Regions from separate parts of the Paenibacillus sp. DS2015 genome, predicted to be linked through region 3. Evidence: riboswitches for the same ligand, from Rfam matches in the RefSeq annotation. Region 3 holds a riboswitch; each other region holds the start of a gene.
What was found. Region 3 has a riboswitch for thiamine pyrophosphate ahead of J2T13_RS15410 (thiamine phosphate synthase). Riboswitches for the same ligand answer to the same signal wherever they lie in the genome.
Positions count from the first base shown of each region.

Region 1: another riboswitch for thiamine pyrophosphate. It lies ahead of J2T13_RS17165 (ABC transporter substrate-binding protein); the one in region 3 lies ahead of J2T13_RS15410 (thiamine phosphate synthase).
Region 2: another riboswitch for thiamine pyrophosphate. It lies ahead of thiM (hydroxyethylthiazole kinase); the one in region 3 lies ahead of J2T13_RS15410 (thiamine phosphate synthase).

Region 1 covers NZ_JBNPWS010000020.1:92,389-96,607, reverse strand. Annotated here, with positions in the region: gene J2T13_RS17180 (bifunctional 2',3'-cyclic-nucleotide 2'-phosphodiesterase/3'-nucleotidase) at 1-447, opposite strand, end outside; gene J2T13_RS17175 (pyridoxamine 5'-phosphate oxidase family protein) at 619-1,044, opposite strand; gene J2T13_RS17170 (MFS transporter) at 1,241-2,458, shown strand; TPP riboswitch at 2,519-2,629, shown strand; gene J2T13_RS17165 (ABC transporter substrate-binding protein) at 2,726-3,781, shown strand; gene J2T13_RS17160 (thiamine-binding protein) at 3,918-4,211, shown strand; gene J2T13_RS17155 (ABC transporter permease) at 4,208-4,219, shown strand, end outside.
Region 2 covers NZ_JBNPWS010000013.1:66,710-70,928, reverse strand. Annotated here, with positions in the region: gene J2T13_RS13185 (methionine ABC transporter permease) at 1-250, opposite strand, end outside; gene J2T13_RS13180 (methionine ABC transporter ATP-binding protein) at 243-935, opposite strand; TPP riboswitch at 1,148-1,251, shown strand; gene thiM (hydroxyethylthiazole kinase) at 1,448-2,248, shown strand; gene thiD (bifunctional hydroxymethylpyrimidine kinase/phosphomethylpyrimidine kinase) at 2,304-3,122, shown strand; gene thiE (thiamine phosphate synthase) at 3,115-3,774, shown strand; partial or broken gene J2T13_RS13160 (DUF1273 domain-containing protein) at 3,972-4,219, opposite strand, start outside.
Region 3 covers NZ_JBNPWS010000017.1:42,885-47,103, reverse strand. Annotated here, with positions in the region: gene thiS (sulfur carrier protein ThiS) at 1-34, opposite strand, end outside; gene thiO (glycine oxidase ThiO) at 31-1,185, opposite strand; gene J2T13_RS15410 (thiamine phosphate synthase) at 1,182-1,805, opposite strand; TPP riboswitch at 2,002-2,104, opposite strand; gene J2T13_RS15405 (GNAT family N-acetyltransferase) at 2,239-2,676, opposite strand; gene J2T13_RS15400 (MATE family efflux transporter) at 2,766-4,127, opposite strand; gene J2T13_RS15395 (HAD family hydrolase) at 4,163-4,219, opposite strand, start outside.

The sequences.
Region 1 (4,219 bases), on a different contig from region 3:
GCCCTCTAAGGATTGCTTCAAGAAATCTAGGCCAAAGTTAAATTCATGATTCCCAATATTTCCCGCATCATAATCTAGTAAATTCATCGCCTTATAAATGGGATGAACTTCTCCATTCTTAAGTGGATCTACCTTAGCTACATAGTCTCCCAAAGGGTTACCTTGAATCAAGTCTCCATTATCAAAAAGTAGACTGTTCTTTGCCTCGTTTCTTGCAGCCTTAATTAGGCTAGCTGTCTTCGCCAATCCATACTGATCCGTATCCTTATCTGCATAATAATCATAGTTCATGATGTTGACGTGCAAATCTGTTGTTTCCATAATCCGTAGCTTAGCCATTGCACTTTCTTCCGCTGCATGAACTGAGGCAAGGGAAAGGGATAGTACATTGAAAGCAACAACCGTTGATAAGGCAACTTTGATCATCTTATGGTGCGAATGAAACATAGAATCTCCCCTTTATAATTAAGTATATTACTTGGTCACATAGAGTTTATATCGATGTCATCTTTTAAATAAAGGGAAATGTTAAATCTGCACAATAAATAATGCCTGAGACCCGGTCTCAGACATTACATTAGTACTCTTGAACCACCACTTAACACTCAATTCAAAGGATTATGCGAGCCATACACGTTTATCATTATCTTTGTTTTGACCCGTATATTCGATACGATGGGGAGTAATATTTAAAACGACGTAATTGGGATCATTCCGTCCTGTGAACCATTTTTCAAGATCAGGATTCCACACCTTCTCGCGTATACCTTCGTCCTTACATATAGCACAAGTCCCTTCAATCTCTATAACATCCTTGCTTCCACCTATTTCATACCCCACTAACAAGGATACGTGTGGATTTTCTTCTAACTCTTCAACTTTATGTGTTTGGCGGTTCGTAGCCAAATGTAGACTTAACCCTTCATTAAACAATACCATGTACCTTTGTTTCGGTTTATTCCCCTCAATAGTAGCGAAGGTACAAACTTTATTGTGATCCAACGCTTTTACGATTTCCTGTTCCATTCGAGTTCTATCCAACATGACATTAAACCCCTTCCTTACCTTATATTGAATTACAAAATACACCTATCTGTAATGTACCCATCTCCTTCATTTTCAACACAGCTCATCCTTATCATTCGATGCGACTTTTACAATGACGAATGGCTTCCCATTAGGTATGATAGATAGAATGATCGCTAGGACTTATTGTCATAAAAAGGGGCTTGATTTCATCATGAAACGCTTAATTTGGATTGGATGTTTGTCTTATTTCTTGATTGGTTTGGCACATGTCGTACTCGGTTCTGTGCTTCCAGTCATTCTGGAACATTATGGTCGTGAATACAGTGCAGGAGGACAACTGATCTTTGCTCAGTTTGCTGGTTTCTTGGGTGGCGTAATGTTCTCCCCATGGTTAAACCGCCGGATTGGCAAAAAGGGTACTCTTCTTCTTGCCCTAGCTGCACTGTTTGTTGCAGAATCCGTATACACCCTCCTTCCACCGTGGGAATGGATGTATGTCACAGGAATTGTTGCAGGCTTTGGGTTCGGAATGATCGAAGCTGTCATTGGAACCATCATTATTGCAGGTGTTACCCATCAAACTGCTGTAGCTATGAGTAGACTGGAAGTCTTCTTCGGTGTAGGTGCAATGCTGATGCCACTGCTTGCTAGTGGTATGATTCACTTCGGCTGGTGGCGTTGGTCGTTTCTTGCCGTGGCTCTCTTCGCGCTCATTACGTTTATATGCTGGGTTAAGGGTTCCTTTGGCGCTCTAGATGCGATGTTGAAGGCACGTGACATAAACATTCAACAACCGAAGCAACCTAAAGTACCCGTGTATCACAAGGGCCAAAAACGTACACTAGTGATGTTTGTAGCCTTCTTCTTTCTATATGTTGGCGTAGAAATGAGCTTAGCGAATTTCATGCCATCTATGCTCATAGAGAAGATGAGTATGGATAAAGCAGGAGCTGCACTTAGCGTGACCTTCTTTTGGATTGCTATGTCTACGGGCCGCTTATTTGCAGGCTATATAGCTGAGAAAATTCGCTACCGTTCCTATGTACTCATAAGTTGCCTAGCTGCACTCTTCCTATTCACTCTTTTTCCATTTACGAATCAGGTCTGGTCAGCTTTTGCAGTAATCACACTACTGGGTCTGTTCATGTCAGGCATCTTCTCCATCACGTTAGTGTTTGCTAATAAACTTATGCCAGGTACAGAGGAGTCAACCACAAGTATTCTCATTGCTTCTGGAGGTGTGGGTGGTGCTGTCCTTCCTTTGATCATCGGCTGGAGTATGGATCATCTTGCAGTTAACCAAACAGCCAGTATGCTTGCGGTGTTCAGCGTGGGTCTGTTCCTGCTCAGTATAGCCGCATTTCGAGTTCAGCATAGATATGATCAAGTAGGATCAAGCAGTTCAGCGATAGAACTAACCAACCCATAGAGGGGTCACTGGACACCTCTTCCATTGTAGACTATAATATTCGTTGAAATGATCTAACTTCATAAGTACCAGGGGTGCTGGGATTGGCCGGCTGAGAGTGTGTCCCACAAGACACTGACCCTTATACCTGATCTGGATAATGCCAGCGTAGGAACGTAGCCGATATGGTTCATCCATATACCTATCTTGCGCCCATATGCGTCCCGATTACGGGACGCTTTTTTGTTGCACAATAACATAGCAGTTCACTGAAGGGGAGAAAAAGAGATGAGAAAGATCGGAACATTACTTCTCGTATGTATGCTTATACTAGTCGTAGCAGGATGCGGAGCATCTAACAAGAATGGGATTTCAAATACCAATGAAACGAGTCAAAAAGAAACAACACCTGAGGGCGAGGCATCACCCACATCCAAGGTACTAAAAGATGTTAAAGTTGTTCTAGATTGGACTCCTAATACGAATCATACTGGACTCTATGTAGCTAAGGATCAAGGTTACTATGAAGCCGAAGGATTAAACGTGGAGATCGTTCAGCCGGGTGCCGGAGGAGCGGATACAATGGTGGCCTCAGGTGCCGTGCCCTTCGGCATTAGCTATCAAGAGGGCGTAACGCAAGCACGCATCCAAGGTGTTCCCCTGGTGTCCATTGCAGCAGTCATACAACATAATACCTCTGGATTTGCGGCACCTGTAGATCGCAATATTAAGACACCGAAAGCATTCGAAGGCCAAACTTACGGGGGTTGGGGTTCTCCTGTAGAAGAAGCTGTAATGGATTCTATCATGGAGAATGACAAGGGTGATGTTACGAAGGTCAAGATTGTGAATATGGGCGAGGCCGATTTCTTCACAGCCGTGAAGCGAGATATTGATTTCGCATGGATCTTCTACGCGTGGACAGGTGTTGAAGCTGAGCTTCGTGGAGAGCCGCTCGATATGTTATATGTGAAAGACTACGCTAAAGAGCTTGATTACTACACGCCTGTTATTGTGACGAATGAGAAACAGATAGCGGATGATCCTGAACTCGTCAAGGCATTCATGCGCGCTACCTCCAAAGGCTATCAATATGCGATTGATAAACCTGAAGAAGCCGCTGTAATTCTCAGTACATTAGTACCTGATCTAGACAAGGAACTAGTCCTTGCTAGTCAGAAATGGTTGAGTCCACGCTATAAAGACGATGCTGAGAACTGGGGAGAACAGAAAGCCGAAGTATGGCAAGGGTATTCCGATTGGATGTATAACCATAAGCTTCTGGATAAACCGCTTGAAATTGAAAGTGCTTATACCAATGATTTTATACCTCAAGCACAATAACGAAGACTATATCTAACTACTACTACTACTACTACTACTACTACTACTACTACTACTACTACTACTACTACTACTACTACTACTACTACTACTACTACTACTACTACTACACTCTACTATGAAAGGTTGTTATACCATGGCCAATACTTTACTAAGCATTCAAGTAATCCCTAAAACACCTAATAATGAAGATTCGATTCCTTATGTAGATCGTGCCATTGAAGTCATACAACAATCTGGTGTCAAACATGAGGTTCATCCGCTAGAGACGACTATGGAAGGCGAGCTTGATGAGCTGTTGCGTATTGTTAAGAATATGCATGAAGCACTTGTAGTTGCAGGCAGCCCTAGTGTCATCTCTCAAATTAAAATTGCCCATAACCCTAAGGGCATAAGTATGGATAAACTAACGGAGAAATATCGTCCATGAGCCTGATA
Region 2 (4,219 bases), on a different contig from region 3:
TACGTGTAAATGGGATCAAAAAAACGACCAATAACAGAAATGGGAATGACCTCACAATATTGACGATCATATTCAAAACCCCATAGAGCCACCGATTCTCGTATAACTGACCCTTCCCCAACAAATATAGATATGTACCTACCGGAAGTCCTATTAATATCGCTGCGATAATGGATATCCCCACCATAGCGAAAGTCTCCCCAATAGCCTTCCATATTTCAGACTCATACTGCATGATATATTCAATCATGTGGTTGATCCACCACGCTAGTCTCAACTAAACTGCCTAGCTCCATAACGGATACGTTGTGACACATGTTGCGGACGACCTCCATTTCATGTGTTACGATAACGATCGTGAGCCCGAAATTCTGATTGAGCCGTTTCAGCACACCCAAAATACCATTTGTCGTATTAGGGTCCAAAGAGGATGTAGGTTCATCACATAACAACACTTTAGGACGATTCGCAAGCGCTCTGGCAATCGCCACTCGCTGCTTCTCTCCTCCACTTAGTTGTGAAGGATATTGCTTCGACTTATGCTCTAGCCCCACAAATTCTAAGAACTCATCTACACGTTCCACACGTTCACGCCTCGGTATTCCTGCTAATTCAAGCGGTATGGAAACATTTCCACTAACCGTCCTATTGCTCACCAGATTAAATCCTTGGAATATCATGCCGATGTTCCTACGAGCTTCGCGCAGCTCCTTCTCACTCATCTGAGTCAGATCCTGATTCCCCACGATCACACTACCACTGTCGGGCTTCTCCAATAAATTAATCAGCCGTAACAGAGTCGATTTACCCGCACCACTTGTGCCAATAATTCCATGAATCTCACCTTCTTGCACTTGAAGAGATACAGCATTAACAGCTTGGAAATGGTTAGTCGAACTCACAAAAGTTTTACTTACCTGATGCAACGAAATCAAGGGAGTGTTCCTCCTATCTACTACTGTTCTTAAAGAGGTTGTTCAAAAAGTCGAATTTTTGAACACGCGCTTAAAGGTTGGCAGAATAAAAATAATCATACCACAGGTTTAAGGATAATTGTGATACAGAATCCGTATTGATTCCTAAATGTCGCTTTACATATGGGAATTTTGTGTTATATTCTTTACATCAACGAATTGAATACAGCCTGTTTTTTCACTAGGGGAGTCTAACGACTGAGATGAAGCATTAAGCTTCGGACCCTTGGAACCTGATCTGGATTATACCAGCGGAGGGAAGTGGAACGAAATTTTCAAATCATGCATATATTATGGCTTGACTGAACTTTTTGGCCCACTCATTTCCTTCTGGAAATGGCTGGGCCTTTATTTGTTTACAAGAAGAACTGACTTCTATGTCCTTAAAGGGACGGTAACCGTTTCAAGGGAAATTATAGCTATTCGGCTATCATATCCTATATAACCAACTAAAATTCAGGAGGTTGTTAAGCATGTCATTTCTAAACAAAGTTCGTCAGGAGAATCCACTTATACATAATATTACGAATATGGTCGTTACCAATTTCACAGCCAATGGGCTGCTCGCTTTGGGTGCTTCTCCCTTTATGGCTCAAGCGCATGAAGAAGTGGCAGATGTAGCTAAATTAGCAAGTGCAGTGGTTGTTAATATGGGTACCCTCGATGAAAATGTGGTGAAATCAATTCTTATTGCTGGAAAATCCGCGAATGAGAATCATGTTCCTGTCGTATTTGACCCGGTTGGAGCAGGTGCCACGGCTTATCGGACAACAATTGCTCAGAGAATCACTCAGGAAATTGAGCTTGCCGTGCTCAGGGGCAATGTTGCAGAAGTAGCAAACGTCGTAGGTGAGGAATGGTCCATCAGAGGTGTAGATGCAGGTGTTGGCGAAGGCAATGTTGTTCTTCTAGCACAAAAGGCTGCTCAAAAGCTAGGATGTATTGTTGTCATTACGGGAAAGGAAGATGTGATTACGAATGGACGCAGGACTTACACCACCCGTAATGGTCATCCTCTGCTAACTAAAGTTACAGGGGCTGGATGCTTGCTCAGCTCTATTATCGGAGCATTCTTAGCTGTAAGCGAAGTTAGCGAACAAGCATGGTTGGAATCCGTTACCGAGGCGCTTGCTTTCTATGGCGTTGCCGCTGAAATAGCTGCTGAGATGACAGCACATCAAGGGCCTGGAAGCTTTCAGATTGAATTATTGAACCAACTGGCATGCGTATCACCAGAAACTTTACAAGAAAGAGCCCAAATCCACCAAGTCTAAGAAGTTACAGGAACGATTCACCACTAAGACTCAGAAGATTGGAGGAGACCTAGAGATGAGTATATATAAAGCGTTAACGATTGCAGGGTCAGATAGTGGCGGTGGAGCAGGGATTCAAGCCGATCTCAAAACTTTTCAGGAATTAGGTGTATATGGGTTGACAGCCATTACCGCAATAACAGCACAGAACACCTTAGGAGTCCAAGGAGTCTTCCCCACGACTACCGAAGCGATGGTTATGCAACTGGACTCCATTGGGGAAGATTTAGAACCTGATGCATTAAAGACAGGGATGTTATTCAGTGGAGAGATTATCCGGATTGTCGCAGCTAAGATCGAGCAATATCATTGGCGCAACTTAGTCGTCGATCCCGTGATGGTGGCCAAGGGCGGATCTACACTTCTGCAACGAGAAGCGATTAAATCCGTCATCCAAGTCCTACTCCCACTTGCTCTGGTCACCACGCCCAACATTCCAGAAGCAGAAATCCTTACCGAGATGTCCATTATAAGCTTAAGTGACCGAGAAGAGGCTGCGAAACGAATCCATCAGATGGGTTCTCGTTATGTCGTCATGAAAGGCGGACATGATGCTTCTACCGATCAAGTCGTAGACCTTGTGTATGATGGGCATCGTTACATCTATATGGAGAATCAACGGATTGAGACAAGACATACTCATGGTACAGGTTGTACTTATTCAGCAGCGATTACAGCTGAGTTGGCTACAGGAAAATCCGTACTTGAAGCTATTCAAACAGCGAAACAATTCATCCAAGCGGCGATTGAGGACCCATTAGGAATCGGTGCTGGTCATGGTCCAACGAACCATTTTGCTTATCAACGGAGAAGGAGAGGCGAAGATCATGTCTAACATGAATAGCGAAACTGTTCGTCCATTGCTGAAAGTCTATTTCATTATGGGTAGTGTCAATTGTACGGAAGATCCGATCGAGGTATTATCGGAGGCAATTGCTGGCGGTATGACATTATTCCAGTTTCGCGAAAAAGGCGCAGGTGCCTTGATCGGCGAAGCCAAGCTTACACTCGCTAGAGAACTTCAACAACTGTGCCAAGAACATCACATCCCTTTCATCGTCAATGACGATATCGACCTCGCGATCGCCCTTGACGCAGATGGTGTTCATGTGGGTCAAGACGATGAACCCGCAAGCTCCATCCGTGAGCGAATTGGTTATCACAAAATAATCGGTGTCTCAGCCCATACCTTGGAGGAAGCGCAACAAGCGATTCAAGATGGGGCACATTATCTGGGGGTCGGCCCGATCTTTCCAACACGTTCCAAAGATGATGCTGGAGAAGTGCTGGGCACAACCTTAATCCGCGAATTACGCCAACAGGGAATTTCAATCCCGCTTGTAGGGATTGGTGGCATCTCGATAGACAACGCGGCTTCCATCATTGCTGCTGGTGCAGACGGCGTATCTGTTATTTCAGCTATAGCAGGTGCGAAATCTATTAAAGAAGCCACTGCGCATTTTGTTCGCAATACTACTCAACTCTGAATTCATAAACACATAAGAAGAAACGGCTGCGCCGTCCTTTCAAGGGACGGCATCCGTTTCTCGTAAAAATATAAGGATCATTTATTATGTACAACATATAAATTCTTATATTTCAAATAAGACAGCAAGTCATCAGTGGAATTGTCATTCTACCGATGGCTTGCTGTCTTAAGAATCAGTACTTGAGCCTACCTTAATCAATCAAATGAACGATCATTCTCTTCATCCGCTATGCTCTGAATATCTTCAGATGTAATGTTCAAATACACATATCCATCTTGATTATGCTTCTTTAAGGCCTTATCTTTCATGAATTTAGGGCTGCCCTCACCCGCATCCTCATCGTAGATCAGTAAGATGCCATCTGTTTTCCGGAATAACAAGTCATCGCGTGCAATGAATTGCCATGTTCCTTGATACGTCTGCTTACTGACAATACCATAGT
Region 3 (4,219 bases):
CTTCCACCTGTTCTCCGTTTATTTGTAGCTTCATGTTGGAAATCCCACCTTTTCTTGAGAAATGTGCTGATGACGATGAATTCGATAAGGTTCTAATGACAGGTGTTTCTTCGACTTCCCTTCTGCCCAATCTGCAACGCATTTCCCCGTAATTGGACTTAGCAATATGCCATTACGATAATGACCCGCAGCTACATATAACCCTTTATATGTTTCGTGTTCACCTAAATAAGGTAAGCCATCAAGAGTCTGTGGACGTAACCCACTCCATGCTTTTTCCCATTCGGCATTCACAATGCTTGGCACAAGCTTCTTTGCCGCTTCTAAAAGTGTTGATATTCCACCTAAGGTTACCTTTCGATCATAACTATGAAGTTTACTAGTTGCTCCAACAATGATCCTGCCACCCTTTTTTGGGACTAAATAGCACCCATGACTAAAGATCGTAGAAGAAATTAACGGCTTGTCTGTCAGCACAGAGAAGCACTCCCCCTTCACCGGATAAATCGGACAATTCAATCTAACCTGCTCCAGCAGCGCTCCACTCCATATTCCCGAGGCTATGATGACACGATCAGAACGAAGTACTTCTTCGCTTGTGATCACTCCAGCTATTCGGCCATGCTCTATAAGAAGTGATCTTACCTCCGTAAATTCCTTGATATCTGCACCTAAAGCTACTGCCGCCTTCGCATAGGCAATCGATAATACTGGAGCATCTACTTGCCCATCTCCTTCCACCAACATAGCCCCTCGTAGTTCCCTAGAAATCTCTGGCTCTCTTTGGATGACTTGTTCCGTAGATAACCACTCCGCTTGTTCTCCTACACTGTGTTGAAAAGCAATGGTCTGTTGAAGCGCCTCTACATCCGCAGAAGTGATCCCCACTCGGAGCAGACCTTTGCGCGTGAAGCCGATATCCATTCCTGTTAACGCTTGAAGGTCTCTCGCCAACGGAGGAAACAACGCACGACTAGTCCTTGCTAAATCGAAGAAGGGTCCTGCTTCGTTAATCTCCGCCTGTGCTGCAAGCATCCCTGCTGCCGCAATCGAGGCTTGTTGCCCAAATCGATCTCTGTCTATAAGAACTACTTTCATTCCTCTCGCAGACATGTAATAGGCAATAGAACTGCCTATTACTCCTCCACCCACAATAATGGCATCCCAGAACTTAGACTTCGTCACCTTCCTTTACCTCCTCCTGCATCTAGCTCTCTTCGATAATCTTTCACCGCTTGTATAGGATCAGGCGCTGACGTAATGCCAGATAATATAGCAATGCCAGTTGCTCCCGTTCCTATGACCTGTTGCACGTGTTCTGGCTGAATACCACCAATTGCAATAATGGGAACTTGAACACGATCGACAACCTCCTTCAACAAAGCGATCCCTCTAGGCTCCTGATTAAGCTTAGAATTGGACGCGAAGATATGTCCGTAAAGGAGAAAATCAGCACCATACTTGCTCATATCATCGGCCTCTTCAACAGAATGAACGGAACACCCGATGCGCAATCCTGGAAAAGAGCGCCTCACCTCTTGTACTTGCAAGCTATGATAAGCTAGCTGGACACCACCTGTCTGCGCCGCCCATGCCACATCTACACGATCATTAATGATCACTTTATGTATGGGAACTCCGCCTGCTTTTAACGCCATAACCCCATGCCATAACGTAGCCGCTGTGCTAAATTTCTCCCGCAAATGAAATGCTGTTACATAAGTATGAGTTCGCTCTGCGATCCACACAAAGCGTTCCAATTCATTCTGACCATTTGAGATTATGTGTAGCTCTCGGGTTGACATCACACACACATCACACTACCTCCTACATGATTTTAATCCGATTCACGTTTTCTCCCGCAGAAAATTCATATAACCCAATGACTAAGAAAGACAACAAAAAAAGCCCCCTTCTGCATAGAGAAGGGAGCTTTAGATCCATAGCCAAGTGAATGTCTACCTACGTACATATATGTACATAAACAAACAATAGTTCAACCAAAGTATAAGCTCACTTCCCTACGCTGGTATAATCCAGATCAGGTTCAAAGGGTTTGGAATCACACTTCCGTCTCAGCTAAATAGCACCCCTAGTGATCTAACGTATTCAATTGGATACATCCTACCATGAATAAATGAAAAAGAAAATCACTATTATTCTAGTGTAAAAAAGGAAGCCTTCCCTCTAGTCAATGAAGACTTCGGAATAGCTCCTTTTCCATACAATGCGCATTCGTTAATCCTCTTCTTCAACTTCTTCTGCATCATATACACAACGAAACCGCTCAACTCCAGGATAAATTTCACCCAAGCTGTATACCACAAATCCGATATTGCGATAAAAATCAACTGCTTCTTCATCTGTCTCTGCAATCATTTGTGTTGGTTTTTGAGCTTCAAGTAATTCAAGCAACATGCCACGTCCGTATCCCTTCAAACGGTTCTCAGGTAATACAGCAATATGATTAATGGTTATGACTCTGCCAGCATCCATCTCAAACCCGATTAGACCTACAAGTAGTTCTTCATCCTCAAAACCATATAATTGTAACGAATCGTTACCTTCATACAACTCTATAGCAGCCTTCAAAGACTTATCATCTGGGAAAACCGCATACGATAATAACTCTGTTACTTCTAATTTGTTGATGTACGTTTTAACGTTAATAAGCATGTCTTAACCCTCCAACAATTTTGTCTTTATAAACAGTCATTACGTAACTGTAAAGGGTTTGGAGAGAAAATTCAAGCCGTTTTTACTCCTTAAGCCGCTATCCCATCAACTAAGTTTTTAACCCATTTTTTAGAATAGATCCGCGTCAAACCAAGTCCGAAGCGAACAACCTCCTCCAAAGAGAGAACTAAATAGACCCAAAAGATAGGTTGCTTCCATACGAAGGATAATAACAAAGCCGAAGGAACCCCAATAAGCCAAGTCGCTGTCGACTCCATTGCAAACACAAACTTACTGTCCCCGCCACTCTGCAAGATCCCGCCAGCTATAATCATATTCGCTACTTTGACCCATAAAAAGCCTGCAAATACCCAAATAATATAAATTCCTAATTGATTGGCTTCACTAGAGATATTGAATGCTGACACATATAGTGGAGCGGTAAGTGCAATAACGACTCCTAAAGATATTGAAATTATGATTCCAAAGCGTATGAATTTCTTCGCGTAATCGATAGCAACATCTTTTTCACCTGCACCCAACTTATTGCCCACCATAACTCCTGCGGCACTTGCCAAACCAGATAATAACCCAACACTTAAGCCTTGTAAGGGAAAGGTAATCGTCATAGCAGTCATTTCAACAGTACCCATTCGACTATAGATAACAGCATAAACCGTTTCTCCGAGAACCCATACTAATTCAGTCAAAACGATGGGATAGGTTGTACTGAAAAATTTAACAGTAAGCGGTTTGGAGATTCCGAAGAGATTCCTCCAATCAACTGAACCCGGTAAGCGAAATTTATATACTGCCCCAATGATCAATATACACTCAATAACACGTGAAATGACCATAGCTATCGCCGAACCTTTCAGACCCATTGCAGGAAAACCTAGGTGTCCAAAAATAAACAAATAGTTAAGTAAAACATTAATACAAACGGTAACTGCACTAGCATACATTGGAAATTTAACATGCTCGGTACTTCGCAAAATAGAAGAATACATCATGGTAAGCATGGTAGGAATATAACTTAGCGCTACAAGTTGTAGAAATATGTAACCATTGTCTATAATACTTTTATCAGTAGTAAAAAGTCCCACAATGTACTGCGGGTTAAAGAAGACAAGTAGCGTAAACAAGAACGAAAGGATCAAACCAATGAACAAACCCAGCCCTAGTAATTGTGAAATACTCTTTGTATCCCTATTCCCCCAGAATTGTGCCGCATAGACCGATACACCCATTGATATACCTGCCAGAACTACGGAGATAACACTAAAAATTTTAGTAGCTATACCTACGGAAGCGATAGCAGTATCCCCGAGCTGCCCCACCATTAGTTGATCGGTTAAAAACAACAGCGACATGATCAAGCTTTGTAAAGTAATAGGGATAGCTATTTTATACACATTTTTATAAAAGTCTTTTTTTCTATCTGGATCCATTTGTGACCAACTCCAGCTCCATATTTAATATATGACTAATCTACTCTGGTAGAATTCTTCCATAACTCCTCATAACTTTGGATCGTTTGGTC